Regions from separate parts of the Nocardiopsis rhodophaea genome, predicted to be linked through region 4. Evidence: riboswitches for the same ligand, from Rfam matches in the RefSeq annotation. Region 4 holds a riboswitch; each other region holds the start of a gene.

The links. A riboswitch is a leader RNA that binds a small molecule or an ion and turns the genes downstream of it on or off. The one in region 4 is predicted to bind cobalamin.
Region 1: another riboswitch for cobalamin. It lies ahead of ABD259_RS19425 (putative cobaltochelatase); the one in region 4 lies ahead of ABD259_RS00550 (ABC transporter substrate-binding protein).
Region 2: another riboswitch for cobalamin. It lies ahead of cobN (cobaltochelatase subunit CobN); the one in region 4 lies ahead of ABD259_RS00550 (ABC transporter substrate-binding protein).
Region 3: another riboswitch for cobalamin. It lies ahead of metE (5-methyltetrahydropteroyltriglutamate--homocysteine S-methyltransferase); the one in region 4 lies ahead of ABD259_RS00550 (ABC transporter substrate-binding protein).

The regions. Positions count from the first base shown of each region.
Region 1 is NZ_BAAAPC010000018.1:77,599-81,777, reverse strand. Features, by position in the region: gene ABD259_RS19440 (hypothetical protein) at 147-410, shown strand; gene ABD259_RS19435 (zinc ribbon domain-containing protein) at 340-537, shown strand; gene ABD259_RS19430 (LLM class F420-dependent oxidoreductase) at 599-1,618, opposite strand; cobalamin riboswitch at 1,799-1,928, shown strand; gene ABD259_RS19425 (putative cobaltochelatase) at 1,985-4,030, shown strand; gene cobO (cob(I)yrinic acid a,c-diamide adenosyltransferase) at 4,079-4,179, shown strand, end outside.
Region 2 is NZ_BAAAPC010000018.1:92,939-97,117, reverse strand. Features, by position in the region: gene ABD259_RS19495 (ABC transporter ATP-binding protein) at 1-418, opposite strand, end outside; gene ABD259_RS19490 (ABC transporter permease) at 411-1,067, opposite strand; gene ABD259_RS19485 (hypothetical protein) at 1,398-1,955, opposite strand; cobalamin riboswitch at 2,090-2,232, shown strand; gene cobN (cobaltochelatase subunit CobN) at 2,295-4,179, shown strand, end outside.
Region 3 is NZ_BAAAPC010000006.1:24,396-28,574, reverse strand. Features, by position in the region: gene ABD259_RS08140 (polysaccharide deacetylase family protein) at 1-1,220, opposite strand, end outside; cobalamin riboswitch at 1,595-1,818, shown strand; gene metE (5-methyltetrahydropteroyltriglutamate--homocysteine S-methyltransferase) at 1,996-4,179, shown strand, end outside.
Region 4 is NZ_BAAAPC010000001.1:115,174-119,352, reverse strand. Features, by position in the region: gene ABD259_RS00555 (FecCD family ABC transporter permease) at 1-755, opposite strand, end outside; gene ABD259_RS00550 (ABC transporter substrate-binding protein) at 764-1,834, opposite strand; cobalamin riboswitch at 1,931-2,122, opposite strand; gene putP (sodium/proline symporter PutP) at 2,428-3,939, shown strand; gene ABD259_RS00540 (putative glycolipid-binding domain-containing protein) at 4,080-4,179, shown strand, end outside.

The DNA.
Region 1 (4,179 bases), on a different contig from region 4:
ATCAGCGGATGATGGCGCGGCGCCGCCAACCCCGGGGGAAATCCCAGACCAGGGGATACCGAAAAGCCCAACGGCAATCGGCCAGACTGCAAAAGAAGGTCGCGCGGCAGCGCACCGACACCGGCCGCACGTGGGCCAAGGCCGTAGTGCGCGACCACGACCGGGTGGCGGTAGAGGATTTCCGGCCCAGGTTCCTGGCCACGTCGACCATGGCGCGCAAAGCGGCGGACGCCGCGATCAGCGCGACCAAGAAGGCCCTGGTGGAGATGGGCCGCAAGCACGGGCGCGATGTGCGCCTGGTGCATCCCGCGCACACCACTTCATCCCGCGCACACCACGATGGATTGCGCATGGTGCGGAGCGAGAGCCAAGCACGCACTTCTGCTTTCCGAGCGAACCTACGCGTGTAGCGCGTGCGGTGTGGTGTCCCCGAGGGACAAGAACTCCGCGCGGGTCATGCTGATCCGGGCAGGTTGGAACCCGGATGGTGTTGAGGGTGTGAGACCAGGTCAGGCGCTGCCTGACCTGGCTGCCTGAGCCATGGATCCCCACCTAGGCTATGAAGGCGGGAATCCCCCGCCTTCAGGCGGGGGAGCAGTCAACCGAGCACCATGTCGCGCAGGGCACGCAGGCCGGGTTCGTCGCGCACCCCGGCGACGAGGAGGGTGGTGACGGGGCTGTCGCGCCACGCCTGGAGGCGCTCGGCGATGCGCGGCAGCGGGCCGACCAGGGAGAGGCCGTCGGCCAGCTCGTCGGGGACGGCGTCGATGGCCTCCTCGCGGCGCCCGGCCAAGAACAGCTCCTGCACCTTGTACGCGGCTTCGGCGAACCCCATCCGCACGAACACGTTGAGATGGAAGTTCTCCTCCTGGGCGCCCATGCCGCCGATGTAGAAGGCGAGGGGCATCTTGGCGGTGCGCAGCGCTTCGGCGGTGTCCTCATGCGGGAGCACGGTGACCGTGCAGGCGATGTCGAAGCCGTCCGGCGCGTCGGCGAGCGCGTCGGCGTACACGCGGGGGCTGATCTCCGGGTGGTAGAAGAGGGGCGTCCAGCCATCGGCGATCTCGGCGGCCAGGGCGACGTTCTTCGGTCCCTCGGCGCCCAGGTAGACGGGGATGTCCGGGCGCAGGGGGTGGGTGATGGGTTTGAGGGGCTTGCCCAGCCTGGTGCCGCCGGGGTAGGGCAGCGGGTAGTGCGGCCCGTCGGAGGTGACCGGCGCCTCGCGGTGCCAGACCTGGCGCATGATGTCCAGGTATTCCCGGGTCCGCTCCAGCGGGCGGGGGAACGGCTGCCCGTACCAGCCCTCGACCACCTGCGGGCCGGACACCCCGATCCCGAGCCGCAGGCGTCCGCCGGAGAGGTGGTCAAGGGTCAGCGCGTGCATGGCGGTGGCGACCGGGGTGCGCGCGGAGAGCTGCACGATCCCGGTCCCCAGCCCGATCCGTTCGGTCCGGGCGCCGTACCAGGTCAGCGGGGTGAACGCGTCGGATCCGTAGGCTTCGGCGGTCCACACCGAGTCATATCCGAGGGCTTCGGCGGCCCGCACCGTCGCGGTGGCGTCATCGGAGGCGGCGCCCCAGTACCCCACCGCGATTCCCAGTTTCAGGTCTGTGGTCACGCGTGCTCCGTCGGTCGCTGGAGGAATTCGGCGTCTGGGGCGCATGGTAGAACCGGTTTCAGTTTCTGGATAGGGGCGCCCGGAAGCCCGGCTCCGGGACGGCACTCAACCCGCGTGTGCCATTCTGGTGGGCGGTGCCGACGTCGGCGGTGCGCCCCCGCGCGGGTTTGCCGCCGCACGCAGGAACCCGGTGTGAATCCGGGGCGGTCCCGCCACTGTGACCAGGGAGCGGACCCGCGACCAACGCCACTGCCGGACACGACCGGTGGGAAGGCGGCGGGGACGCGGCGATCTGGGAGCCAGGACACTGCTCGGCACCAGGACCGACCCCTATGGGCGTGGACTCCCGAGGAAGGACTGACCCGCGTGAGCGCTTCCGCTCGCTACCCCTTCAGCGCGGTCGTCGGCATGGACGACCTGAAACTGGCGCTGCTGATCAACGCCGTGTCCCCGGCGGTCGGCGGTGTCCTGGTCCGAGGCGAGAAGGGCACCGCGAAATCGACCGTCGTGCGCGCCCTCGCGACGCTCCTGCCCGACCTCGACGTCGTCGACGGCTGCCGCTTCGCCTGCGATCCCGCTGACCCCGACCCCCGCTGCCCCGACGGACCGCACCCGGAGGACGCCGTCCCCGCCGAGCGCTCCGCCCGCCTCGTGGAGCTGCCGGTCGGCGCGAGCGAGGACCGCCTGGTGGGCTCGCTCGACATCGAACGGGCGCTCACGGAGGGCGTCAAGGCCTTCGAGCCGGGACTGCTCGCCGCGGCCCACCGCGGCGTGCTCTACGTCGACGAGGTCAACCTGCTCCACGACCACCTCGTGGACCTTCTGCTGGACGCGGCGGCAATGGGCAGGTCGCACGTCGAGCGCGAAGGCGTCTCGGTCGCGCACGCCGCCCGGTTCCTGCTGGTCGGCACGATGAACCCGGAGGAGGGCGAGCTGCGCCCGCAGCTGCTGGACCGGTTCGGCCTCACGGTCGAGGTCGCGGCCACGCGGGAGCCGACCGAACGCGCCGAGGTGGTCCGCCGCCGCCTCGCCTTCGAGACCGCCCCCGAGGCCTTCGCCGCCGGCTACGCGCGGGAGGACGCCGAACTCGCCGACCACATCCGCGCGGCCCGCAAACGGCTGCCCGGGGTCGTCCTCACCGACGCCGCCCTGCGTCAGGTGACGGCCGTGTGCGCGGCCTTCGAGGTGGACGGCCTGCGCGCGGACATCGTCACGGCCCGCGCGGCCATGGCGCTCGCCGCCTGGCGGGACCACACCGAGGTGACCTCCGACGACGTGCGCGACGCCGCCCGGCTCGCCCTGCCGCACCGGCGCCGCCGCGACCCCTTCGACGCCCCCGACCTCGACGAGGACCGGCTGCAGGAGGCGCTGGACCAGGCGGGTGATGACGACCCAAAAGGCCCTGAGGACGCCCCGGAGGAGCCGGGGGGTCCCGACGACAGCGCCGGGTCGGACAGCAGCCCGCAGGAGAGCCCGGAGTCCGCGGCCCCCGACGACGCCACGACGTCGCCCCCGCCGTCGTCTGACACCGGCCACCAGCAGGAAGAACAGCAGGAGACCTCCGGTGCGGGGCCGGGGCAGCAGACGGGCGACACCACGAGTGAGGCGGGGGAGCCCTACCGGCCCCGGCTGCTGAGCGTCTCCGGGATCGGACAGGGGACCCCCGGCCGCCGCTCCCGCGCCGAAACACCGTATGGCAGGACATCGGGGGCCCGCCCTCCGCGGGAACGCGTCGGGACGCTGCACCTGACCGAGACGCTGCGCGCGGCGGCCCCCCACCAGCGGGCCCGGGGCCGCACCGGTCCCGGGCTCCGGCTGCAAAGCTCGGACCTGCGGGAGGCCGTCCGCGAGGGGCGCGAAGGCAACCTCGTGCTGTTCTGTGTGGACGCCAGCGGCTCGATGGCCGCCCGGCAGCGCATGCGGGCCGTCAAGGGAGCGGTGCTCAGCCTCCTGCTCGACGCCTACCAGCGGCGCGACAAGGTCGGGCTGGTCACCTTCCGCGGCCGGGGCGCCGAACTCGACCTGCCGCCCACCTCGTCGGTCGAGGCGGGCGCGCGCCGCCTGCGCGAGCTGCGGACCGGCGGGCGCACGCCCCTGGCGGCGGGGCTGCTGCGCTCGGCCTACGTGCTGCGCGTCGAGCGCCTGCGCGACCCGCGGCGCCGCCCCCTGCTGGTCGTCGTCACCGACGGCCGCGCCACGCAGGGCGGCCTCGACGACGCCCTGCGCGCCGGGGCGTGGATCGGGTCCCAGGGCGTGCAGAGCGTCGTCGTCGACTGCGAGTCGGGCGCGGTGCGCCTGGGGCTGGCCGGGCGGCTGGCCGCCGCCATGGGCGGGACCGCGGTCCGGCTGGAGGAACTGGGGGCCGACGCGCTGAGCGGACTGGTCCGGCACACCCGGCACCGGGCGGCGTAGCGCCGCGCCACCGACAGACGATCACCGCGACAGACAAGGACCCAACAGATGCCGCAGGGCAAACCCTCCTACGTCCCCGACGACGGACTCACCACCCGGCAGCGGCGCAACCGGCCGCTGCTGATCGTGCACACCGGCGCGGGAAAGGG
Region 2 (4,179 bases), on a different contig from region 4:
CGCGCTTGGTGATGCGCTGCTTGGCCCAGCCGAGCATCATGGGGACCTGCGCGATGTTCTGCGCCACGGTCATGTGCGGGAACAGCCCGGCCTGTTGGATGACGTAGCCGATGTGGCGGCGGAGCTCGTCGGGGCGCTGCGCCTTGGCATCGCTGTCGCCGATCATGATGCGGCCCGTCGTCGGCTCGATCAGCCGGTTGATCATCCGCATCGTCGTGGTCTTGCCGCACCCGGAGGGGCCGAGGAGGACGACGATCTCTCCGGCCGGGATCGTCATGGTCAGGTTCTCGACGGCGGTCTCCGCGGAGGCGCCGAACCGCTTGGTCACCTCGATGAGGCGGATGGGGACACCCCCGGCACGGTCACCGCTCGCGGCGGGGCCGGCCGGCGTGCGCGGGGCGGTGGTGCTCTCAGGCATGGATTCGAATTCCTCGTGAGGTGGTCAACTTGCCGATCAGGACGAAGATGAGGTCGAACAGCAGAGCCAGCACGACGATGCCCAGCGTGCCCGCCAGCGCCATGTTCGGCGCGTTGACCGTGCCGAGGCGGCCCTGGGCGCTGAAGATCAGCTGGCCCAGACCGGGCCCGTTGACGAACGCGGCGATGGCGCCGATCCCCATCGCGAGCTGGGTGGAAACGCGCAACCCGGCCAGGATCGCCGGCCAGGCCAGCGGGAGCTGGACGCGGAACAGGGCCCGGGTGCGGCCCATGCCGATGCCGTGGGCGGCGTCCACCAGCGCCGGGTCGACGCTGTTCAGCCCGGAGATCGTGTTGCGCAGGATGGGCAGCAGCGAGTAGAGCACGATCGCCGTCACCGTGGGCGCAACGCCCAGCCCGAGTGGCGTGATCAGCAACCCGAGCATGGCCAGCGAGGGGATGGTGAAGATGATGCTGGTGGTGCCGGTGGTCAGCGCGGTGGCCGTCTCGTTCCGGAATACCAGCAGGCCGATTCCCACCCCCAGAACGGCCGCGATCAGAATGCACTGCGCGATCAGGCTGGCGTGCTGGGTCGCCTGCATCATGATGGTGTCGGAATGCTGGTCGACGTACGCCAAGAAGTCGGTCACGATGCGCGCCCCTCCCGGGCAGGGGAGCACACGCCTTGAACGGATTCGGTCATGAGCGGCAACCTTGCCGCGTGTAGGCGAAGTACGCGTCCAGGCGAATAAGGTGATCGTTCCGTTGTCGGATCAGAATTGAACCGCAACGCCGCGGTACTTGACTCCGGATTGCGCCGCCGTGTTGCCTGCGCCGCGGGAATAGGCTCTGGCCTGCGCTTTTCCGCCCGAATTCGGCGGTCGGCGGTGCGTCTTTCGGTCCCCGCCCGCCCCTCGTGTCAGGGGCGGGTCACAGGGCGACCGTCGCTGGCTGCCCCTCCGCGGCTGCTGTCCGCGTCCTTACGGCATGGCCGCCAGGGAACGCGCGTAATTAACGTGCTGCATCACCTGCATCATCGTCGACGGGTCGCGGGCCGGGATGAGCGTCGAATGCACGACCCCGTTTCCCTGCACGGTCACCTGAATGCTCCCGGTAATCTTGCGCTCTTTCATGAGGAGAAACAAGAGCCCGAGAAGGCAGAAGACGAAGAACAGGATGGCCAGCACGATCGCGACGGGCGGAATGCTCTCGTGCTGATGGGTCATGTCGGTGACGTTCCAGATGCTGCCCTTGACCGGAAAGCGCCCGGAAGGGGTGATCACCTCGGTGCGGGTCACGGTGATGTCGCCGATCGTGGTGAGCGGAACGCTGGCGCTTTCGCCCCCGGAGACGTCCGAGGGGCCCTGCCACCCTCCTGCCTGCGGTGGCCCGCCGTAGGGGGACACCTCGCCCGGATGCGGCCGCCCGTCCGGCGGGTACGGCGCGCCGCCCGGAAGGTGCTGCCCGAACGGGGCGTCGGGTGGCTGCTGCCCGTAGGGGTCGTTCGGGCCGGGCGAGGGGTAGGGATCGTGTGTCATGCCCGAGATTCTTGCCTACCGGGCGACCGTCCCAAAACCCCGCAGCTCCCGGCGCTGTGGCCGTTCGCGGCCAGGTGCCGCGGTCCGCTGCGGGCGCGCCATCCGCTTCTGCGAGGATGGGCGACGGCGGTGCGCAGGAACCCGGTGCGAATCCGGGGCGGTCCCGCCACTGTGACCAGGGAGTGGACCCGCCACACACGCCACTGCCGCGGCGGCTCGCGGGCGCGAGCGCGGTGGGAAGGCAGCGGGGAGCGGCGATCTGGGAGTCAGGAGACTGCGCGCCGACACGCATCTGTTCGGTCACGGGGCGCGGACCCCGGCGAAGACGAAGGACCACGAGTGGCAACGATCCTGCTGCTGTCCACGGCCGATACCGAGTTGCTGGCGGCACGCGCCGCCGACGCGGGCTACCGGACCGCCAACCCGGCCCGCACCGGCCCCGACGACCTCCCCGCCCTGCTGGACGGCGTTGACGTCGCGGTCGTGCGGCTGCTCGGCGGGCGCGAGGCGTGGCCGCAGGGCCTGGACACCCTCCGGGCGAGCGGTGTTCCGCTCGTCGCGCTCGGCGGCGAGGCGGCCCCCGACGCCGAGCTCATCGCGCTCTCCACGGTGCCCTCCGGCGTCGCCACCGACGCCCACGCCTACCTGCGCGAGGGCGGCATCGGCAACCTCCGCCAGCTGGCCCGCTTCCTCTCCGACACGGTGCTGCTCACCGGAGAGGGCTTCGAGCCGCCGGAACGCATGCCCGACTACGGCGTGCACGGCTCCTACGCCTCCGACCCCCAGCGCCCGACGGTGGCCGTGGTGTTCTACCGCGCGCACGAGCTGTCGGGGAACACCTCCTTCATCGACGTGCTGTGCGAGGCGATCGAGGCCGCCGGGGGCAACGCCCTGCCGGTGTTCTCCGGCTCGCTGCGCGGCCTGACCGCCGAGACCCACCCGGGCCTGTTCGAGCTGCTCGGCCGCGCCGACGCCGTCATCACCACGGTGCTGGCGGCCGGTGGCGCGGTGGCCGCCGACGCCAGCGGGGGCGGCGACGAGGACGCCTGGGACGCCGGGGCGCTGGCCGCGCTCGACGTGCCCATCCTCCAGGGGCTGGTGCTCACCTCCAGCCGCGAGAGCTGGCAGGCCTCCGACGCCGCCCTGACCCCGATGGACGCCGGAATGCAGGTCGCGATCCCGGAGTTCGACGGGCGGCTGATCACCGTCCCGTTCTCGTTCAAGGAGACCGGGGAGGATGGCCAGATCCCGGTCTACGCGGCCGACCCCGAGCGCGCCGCGCGCATCGCCGGGGTCGCCGTGCGCCACGCCCGCCTGCACGCCGTGCCGCCGGAACAGCGCCGCCTGGCCGTGGTGCTGTCGTCCTACCCCACCAAGCACTCCCGGGTGGGCAACGCCGTCGGCCTGGACACCCCGGCCTCGGCGGTGCGGCTGTTCCGCCTCCTGGCCGAGCGCGGCTACGACCTCGGCCCCGACGACACCCTGTGGCGGGTACCCGGTCCGGAGGAGGGCCGCCGCGAGGACGACGGCGACCCGCTGATCCACGCCCTGATCAGCGCCGGGGGGCACGACGTCGAGTGGCTCAGCGAGGAGCAGCTCGCCCGCGCCGACGCCCGCGTCCCGCTGGACGACTACCGCCGCTGGTTCGACGCCCTGCCCGCCGAGCTGACCGCGGGCATCCGGGAGCAGTGGGGCGAGCCGCCGGGCGAGCTCTACGTCGACGACTCCTCCGGCCGCCCCGAGATCGTGCTGGCGTCGCTCCGGTTCGGCAACGTCGTGCTGATGATCCAGCCGCCGCGGGGCTTCGGCGAGAACCCGATCGCGATCTACCACGACCCGGACCTGCCGCCCTCGCACCACTACCTGGCGGCCTACCGCTGGCTGGAGACCGCCCGGGAGGACGGCGGTTTCGGCGCCGACGCCGTCGTTCACCTTGGCAAACACGGCACTCTGGAGTGGCTTCCGGGCAAGGGGTTGGGGCTGGCGGCCGAGGACGCCCCCGACGCGGTGCTCGGTGATCTCCCCTTCGTCTACCCGTTCATCGTCAATGACCCCGGCGAGGGCACGCAGGCCAAGCGCCGCGCGCACGCCACCGTGGTCGACCATCTCGTCCCGCCGATGGCGCGCGCCGACACCTACGGCGACATCGCCAAGCTCGAACAGCTCCTGGACGAGTATGCCCTGGTGAGCGACCTCGACCCGGACAAGGCCCCGGCGCTGCGCG
Region 3 (4,179 bases), on a different contig from region 4:
TCGTTGGTGTCGACGCTCCAGATGATCTCCGCGAGCCCCTCCTCCTTGGAGATCTTGGAGACCGCGTCGTTGGTGGCGCCGTACGGCGGGCGCATGAGTTCGAGGCTGTACCCGGTCTCGCGCCGGACCAGGTCGTTGACCGTGTCGAGCTCTGCGCGGACCCGGACCTCGGCCTGCCGGGTCAGGTCGGGGTGGTGCACGGTGTGGTTGGCCAGCTCGTGCCCCTCGGCGTATTCGCGGCGCACCGTGGCGGCGTGCTCCCGCACAGGCTCGCCGGTGAGGAAGAAGGTGGCCTTGGCGTCGTACTCGGCGAGGGTGTCGAGGAGCTCCGGCGTGCGGTCGCCCGGGCCGTCGTCGAAGGTCAGGGCGATGCACTTGGACGCCGGGTCCGAGCAGTCGACGCTGTCGTCGCGCACCGGCATCATCCCGGGGACCTCGGCGCTGGCGCCGTCCTTCGGGGGCGTCGCCGGCTTCTCGATCCGGTAGTCCGGGGTGACGACGACGGCGGCGGCCTGGGCCTTCTTGCCGAAGTCGGAGAGGAGCGGGTCGACGTCCTCCTTCGGGATGACGGCGGAGATCCGGCCCGACTTCACCGGGGCCACCTGGCCCTCGTCGAACTCCACGACGAGGTCGCCGTCGGGGTTGAAGCCCATCGAGTCGTAGGAGCGGAGGATCGGGTAGAGCTGCGAGGTGTCCGCGGCGTCCTCGTCCTTGAGCGCCTTCTTCACCAGACCGTCGAGGGTTTCCAGCTCCTTCTGCCCGGCCAGCAGCTCGGTGGAGTAGGCGGTGGTCCCCTGCGTCGTGTCGTACCAGTAGGTCGCGTAGGAGGTGCGCTCGCCCTCGTCGTCCTTCTCGTCCTGGGTGAGCCGGACCGCCACGACGTCGTCGCCCGCGACGCTCAGGTTCCAGCCGATCTTGATGTCCTCGGCCTTGGCGTTGGCGCCGAGGAAGTCGTCGCGCTCCTGGTCGGTGATCTCGCCCAGCCGCTTCGTCAGGGGGTCGGCGTTGGGGATCTTCGGGTACGCCAGCTCCGCCGTGGTGCCGGACTCCTCGGTCTCCTTCGTCTCCTCGGTCACGTCTGGGACGTTGTCGAGGTCAACGACGGTGAGCTCGTCGGTCTTGCCGGTCGCCTTGGCCCGCTCGGGCTTCTCCGACTTGTGCTCGGCGTCCGGGGAGGAACAGGCGGCGAGCGACAGGGCGGCAACGAGCGCGATCGCGATCGGGGCAGAGGCTCGCGGAAGGCGGGGGGTGCGCCGACCTGCCGGGGTCGATGCGGGCGAGTTGGGTGTGGTGAACGGCACGTGGGATTCGCCGGGCGCTGTCTGCAAGGGAACGAACGTCTTTCGCAATTGGTGGGGAGTTTTTTAGACCCGTAATCTCGGTTGCTCAAGGGTCCGGATCGCCGTTGCCAGGGGGTGTTCAGCAGGTGTAACCGGGCCCACCGGACGAGCTTAGAACGGTCAGGGGCCTGCCCGCTGACGTAGTGGGCAATAAGAGCGTCAACACCCGCTGTCCGAAACGCAAAAGCGCAGGAACGGGGACGTTTCGGGCACATGAGGGCATGCCGCATCTCACGTCTCGCAAGCGGGTCCCTATACTGGCAGCCGCGGTCGGTACACGCACGGCAGCCGCCGCGCGTGTCGAAAGAGGGAACCCGGTGCGACTCCGGGACTGCCCCGCAGCGGTGAGTGGGAACGAGAGCCGTCAACAGCACTGGGCACGATCCGCCTGGGAAGCGACGGCCGGTAGGCCCGCGTGTCGGCAACTCCGGCACGCACGCCCACGAGTCCGAATACCTGCCCTCCGCCCGTGGACGCCCACGCGTCCGCGGTTGGTCCACGTGCCCCGAGGGAGGGCCGCGGGCGACGGGCGCTTCGTCGCGCACGCGCTCATGGGTTGCTCCCCAACGGCACGGCCGGACCGTCAACGGCTGTTCGACGAGGGAGAGAAGAAGCCAATGAGAACCCGAACCTCGCTTCGAGGCGGTGGTGTCCGATGACGACGACCGTGCACGGATACCCCCGCATCGGCCCCAACCGCGAACTCAAGCGGGCGAGCGAGGCCTACTGGGCGGGCCGCATCCCCGCCTCCGAACTGGACGCCGTCGCCGCCCGACTGCGCCGCGGCGTCTGGGAGACCCTGCGCGACGCGGGGGTGGCGGAGATCCCGTCCAACACGTTCTCCTACTACGACCACATGCTCGACACCGCGGTCCTGTTCGACCTGGTGCCGGAGCGCTTCCGCACCCCGGCCTTCGCCGGGGAGGACCGCGAGTCCGAGCTGCGTCGCTACTTCGCGATGGCCCGGGGCGCCGACGACATCGCGCCCCTGGAGATGACCAAGTGGTTCGACACGAACTACCACTACCTGGTCCCCGAACTGTCCCCCGACCAGCGGCCGCGCCTGGCCGCCTCAACCAAGCCCTTCTCGGAGTTCACCCAGGCCAAGGGGCTGGGCATGATGACGCGGCCGGTCCTCGTCGGCCCGCTCACCTTCCTGATGCTGGCCAAGCCCGCCGCGGACGCCCCCCAGGGCTGGCGTCCACTGGACCTCCTCGACGACCTCCTCGGACGCTACGCCGAGCTGCTGGAGCTTCTGGCCGCCGCCGGCGCGGGACAGGTGCAGCTGGACGAGCCGATCCTGGCGACCGACGACGGGCGCGCCGAACTCGTCGCGCTGGAGCGCGCCTACGGTCGGCTCGGTGAGCTCACCAACCGCCCCGAGATCCTCGTCTCCACCTATTTCGGGTCAATCGGCACCGAAGCGCTGGAAGTCCTCAAGCGCACCCCCGTGGAGCGGATCGGCCTGGACCTGGTGGCCGGGCCGGAGTCGGTCGACGAGATCGCCGCCGTCTCGGGCCTGGGCGACACCACCCTGGTCGCGGGCGTCGTCGACGGCCGCAACGTGTGGCGGGCGGACCTGGCCAAGGCGCTGTCCACCCTGGGCTCGCTACTGGGCCTGGCCCGCGACATCGTCGTCAGCACCTCCTGCTCCCTGCTGCACGTGCCCATCGACCTGGACGCCGAGACCGAGCTCGACCCGGTGATCCGCGAGCGGCTGGCCTTCGCCCGGCAGAAGCTCGACGAGGTCGTGCTGCTGGGCCGGGCGCTGTCGGCCGGGGACGAGGGCATCACGGCGGAGCTGGAGCGGGCGCGCGCCACCGCCCCCGACGGTGCGGCGTTCGTCAACTCCCGCGTGCGCGCGCGGCTGGACGCGCTGGGCGACGATGTGGCCCGCAACGGGCACGAACAGCGCGGTGCGGCCCGGACCGACGACCCGCCGCTGCAGACCACCACCATCGGTTCGTTCCCGCAGACCGCCGACGTGCGCAAGGCGCGCGCCGACCACCGCGCCGGGCGGATCGACGACGCGGAGTACACGCGGCGGATGCGCGCCGAGATCGACCGCGTCATCGCCCTGCAGGAGGACATCGGCCTGGACGTCCTCGTGCACGGCGAGCCCGAGCGCAACGACATGGTGCAGTACTTCGCCGAGCGCCTGGACGGCTTCGTCACCACCCAGAAGGGGTGGGTGCAGTCCTACGGGTCGCGGTGCGTGCGACCGCCGATCCTGTACGGCGATGTCTCGCGGCCCGAGCCGATGACCGTGGAGTGGATCACCTACGCCCAGTCGCGCACCTCCAAGCCCGTCAAGGGCATGCTCACCGGCCCGGTCACCATGCTGGCCTGGTCGTTCGTGCGTGACGACCAGCCGCTGGGCGACACCGCCCGCCAGGTGGCGCTCGCGCTGCGCGACGAGGTCTTCGACCTGGAGCGGGCGGGGATCCGGCACATCCAGGTCGACGAGGCCGCCCTGCGGGAGCTGCTGCCGCTGCGCGCGGAGCGGCACGCCGACTACCTCGCCTGGGCCATCGGCTCGTTCCGGCTGGCAACCTCCGGCGTGGCCGACACCACCCGGATCCACACGCACATGTGCTACTCGGAGTTCGGCCGGATCGTCGGCGCCATCGAACAGCTGGACGCCGACGTCACCAGCGTCGAGGCGGCCCGCTCCCACATGGAGCTGGTCGACGACCTGGCCGTCGCAGGGTACAAGCGGGGCATCGGCCCGGGTGTCTACGACATCCACTCGCCCCGCGTGCCCACGGTCGACGAGATCGAGGCGGCGCTGCGCGACGCCCTGCGGGCGGTCGATCCGGAGCGCCTGTGGGTCAACCCC
Region 4 (4,179 bases):
ACAGCTGGCAGCGGGAGCATGTCCCACGTGCTGCCGCCCAGCCCGCCAAGGGTCCAGCGCATGACCTGCTTGGCGGCGTGGGGCTGGCCCGACAGCATGATGATCAGGTTCGCGGCGGCCTGCAGCACCTGGCCGACCACGACACCGGACAGGATGAGGCGGGTGCTGGTCATCCTGCCGCTCGTCCGCGCCACGGAGTAGACGGCCACCAGTGCGGCCAGGGCCCCGAGGAAGGCCGCCAGCGGAACCGAGTACGCACCGGCCACGGTGATGCCCGCGACCGTCACGAGCACCGCGCCGAAGGTCGCGCCCGAGGACACCCCCAGCAGGAGCGGGTCAGCCAGGGGGTTGCGCACCAGCGTCTGCAGTACCGCGCCCACCACCGCGAGTCCGGCCCCGACCACAGCGGCCAGCAGGACCCGCGGAAGCCGGGCCGTCAGCACGATCCGCTCGTGGGCCACCGACCAGGTCGGGTCGATGGCGCCGGGGACGATCTGGTGGGCCAGGATGCGCCAGGTGTCGGTGACGGAGATTCCCACCGAGCCGGCGACGACGCCGAACGTCACAGCCAGCGGCAGTGCGGCGAGTAGGACCGGCACCACGACGGACACGGGGAGGCGGCGCGGGATGCGCCGCTTCCGAGGTGTCTGCCGCTGGCCGTCCCGCTGGGGGCCGCCGTGATGGTTCTCAGCGGTCGGGTGGTCGCGGGTGGACTCCACTGTGGCGTGGGCGGCGGACCGCGGGTGGTGTCGCATGGCGCCGCTCAGAACGCGTCCGGGTGCAGCTGCTGGGCGACGTCGTAGACGGCGTCGCCCGCGCGGACCCCGACCACCGCCGAGGACAGCGGGAGTACCGCGAACCGCTCCTCCTTGATCGCCGGGACTTCGGCGAGGGTGGGGTTGTCCAGCAGCGCCCGCTTCTTCTCCTCCACCGGGGTCGCGCCGTAGTCGTAGATGAGGATCGCGTCGGGGGAGCGCTCGGCGACCTGTTCGACGGAGACGTCGGCGAACACCTTGTCGACGTCGTCGAAGACGTTGCGGCCTCCGGCGCGCTTGATGATCTCGTTGCCGATGCCGTTGCCGCCCGCGGTGAAGACGGTCGAGTCGATGGAGTCGACGACGACCACGTCCACCGGATCCACGTCCGACAGCCGTTCGTGTGCTTCGTCCACCCGCGACGTGATGTCGTCGTTGACCTCGTCTGCGCGGTCCTCGACGCCGAAGATCGACGCGACGTTGTCGATCTCGGTGGAGACGGTCTCCATGGTGACGTGGTCCGTGCACTGCTCGATGTTCTCGTAGGTCGCGATCCCGGCATCGGCCAGCGCCTCCCGGCCCCGCCCCTCGGCGTCATCGAAGGCGCTGCTCCCGAACCCCGCGTACACGAAGTCCGGGTCGGCCGCCAGCACCTGTTCGAACGACGGGTACTCCTCGGCCAGGACCGGGACCGCGTCGTAGGCCTCCTGGAATTCCGGCAGCACCGCGTCGTCCAGATACGCCGTGCCTACGAGCCGGTCCTCCAAGCCGAGCGCGAGCATCACCTCGGTGGCGTGCTGGTTCATGGTCACCACGCGCTCCGGCGGCGCGTCGATGGCGACATCGGTGCCGCAGTTGGCGATGGTGACGGGGAAGCCCTCCGGGGAGGCCGTGGTGGGGTCGTCCGTGGCGTCCGACGCCCCGCTCCCGCAGCCGGTGAGCGCGACGACCAGGGCTGAAGCGGCCGCTGCCGCGGCTGTCGCCGACGACGTCGATGCTGTGCCCCGGGCCGACAGGTGCCGGGCGAAGGGCGGGAAGACGGGGAAGGAGGCGGTGAAGGGGTGGGGGAGCTTGGGCACGTCCGGTCCTCTCGCGGGTCCGGGCGCGGCGGGATGCGCGGGCGCCCCTGCAACCAGGGTGGTGCGCCCGCTCGTCCCGGGGGTCCGCGCCCCTGGTCGACGATGTCGCGACGGCCCAGTCTCCTGACTCCCGGATCATCGCGTCACCCGGCCTTCCAGCGCCTGCGCGCCGTGGCCATGCGTGGGATCGACATCCCCGGTCACAGTGGCGGGACCGTGCCGGACTCGCACCGGCTTCCTGGTTTCCGTCGCCACTGGTGATCGTAGGGCCCGGGAGCTGCACTTACGCGTTCGGGGCGAAGTGGTGTCCCGACCGTGATCTTGGACACCGGGGGGCGGAGGGTCATGGAAAGGCAAAGCGCCCGACCTGCCTATATGTACCCTTCATTACGGTAAATGTCCGATCAGACAAGGTGTAAGGGGGGCGCATGGCCGGTTCGACAATCATGGACGACGAACGCATCGGCCAGGTCTCGAAGTAGTGACCAACTCCATATCGGTCATTGCCACACCTTTCACTCGCGCGCCAGGATTCGGTCAATTGCCGTGATCCCGACGATCAGAGAAAAGAGGGGAGCCGAGTGAGCAGTTCGATGGTGGCCTCGACCGCCACCTTCGCCATGTACTTCGTGGCGATGGTCGCGATCGGTCTCTGGGTTTACAAGCGGACGACGTCCCTGTCCGACTTCGTCCTCGGCGGCCGCCAGCTGAACAGCTGGGTAGCGGGCCTGAGCGCGAACGCCAGTGACTTCAGCGCGTGGCTGCTGCTGGGGCTCCCCGGTGCGATCTACCTCTCCGGCCTCGGGGAGGCATGGATCGCCGTAGGCCTCGCCATCGGCTTCGCGGCCAGCTGGTACCTCATCGCCGGCCGGCTGCGCGTCTACACCGAGCGCGTCACCGACGCGCGCAACGGCGGGGATTCCGACTCGCTGACCCTCTCCTCCTACCTGGAGAACCGGTTCGGTGACCACAGCGGTGTCCTGCGCGGTGCCTCGGCCATCCTGATCCTGCTCTTCTACCTCTTCTACGTCGCCTCCGGCCTCGTCGCCATGGGCAACCTGTTCGAGCAGGTCTTCGACATGCCGTCGAGCGTCGCCATCATCGTCGGCGTCTCGATCGTCGTCCTCTACACCTTCCTCGGCGGGTTCCTCGCGGTCAGCTACACCGACGTCATCCAGGCCGTGATGATGTGGCTCGCGCTGCTCATCGTGCCGATCGTGGCCATCGTCATCGTCACGACCGACCCGTCCGCCGGCCACGAGGTCGCGTTCTCCGACATCCTCGGCGGTGTCTCAGCCGAGGGCGACTGGAAGATCGGCGACGCCCTGGCCCCCATCGCCGTCGTCTCCGGCCTCGCCTGGGGTATCGGCTACCTCGGCCAGCCGCACATCCTCGCCCGCTTCATGGGCATCCGCTCGGCCAAGGCCGTCCCGCAGGCCGCCGTCATCAGCGTCGGCTGGGCGGTCACCGCCATGGCCCTGGCGCTGCTCGTCGGCTTCACCGGCGTCGTCTTCTTCGACTCCCCGCTGGAGGACGCCGAGCAGGTCTTCCCCACGCTCATCAGCACCCTGATGAACCCGTGGGTGGCCGGACTGCTGCTCGCCGCCATCCTGGCCGCGGTCATGAGCACGGCCGACTCCCAGCTCCTGGTCGCCTCCTCCGCGATCACCGAGGACGGCTACCGGGCGTTCGTCAACCGCGAGGCCTCCCCCATGAAGCTGGTGTGGATCAGCCGCGCCGCGGTCGTGGGCGTGGCCGTGGCCGCCGCGGCCATCGCTCTTTCGGGCAACCAGACGATCATGGAGCTGGTCGGCTACGCCTGGGCCGGGTTCGGCGCCGGATTCGGCCCTGTGATTCTGCTCTCCCTGTACTGGCGCAAGATGAACCGCGCGGGGGCGCTCGCCGGGATGGTCGCCGGTGGCGCGATGGCGGTCATCTGGACCGAGCTCGACGCCCGGGTCCTGGAGACCGGCCTGTACGCGATGGTCCCGGCCGTGATCGCCAGCCTCCTCGCGATCGCCCTCATCAACCCGCTGGGACGGGCCAGCCAGCAGATGGAGGAGGACTTCGACCGCGTGGACGGTGAAGCCAAGGCCACCGTCTGAGCCCATGGCCCAGCTCAGCCAACCGTGAACGACAGGGCCCACCGGCACCCGCTGCCGGTGGGCCCTGTCATCGCTGTTGTGACGTACCGGTGATGGGGGCACGCTGTTGTGTAATCGGGTCGTACAGGTAGAACGGTGTCATGTCCGCCAGTAACGATCACCCCGCTGTGTGGTCTCGGCTCGATGTCGTCGAAGGACTGGGCCTAGGCACACTCATCGCGGAAACGGACGGCTTCCGGT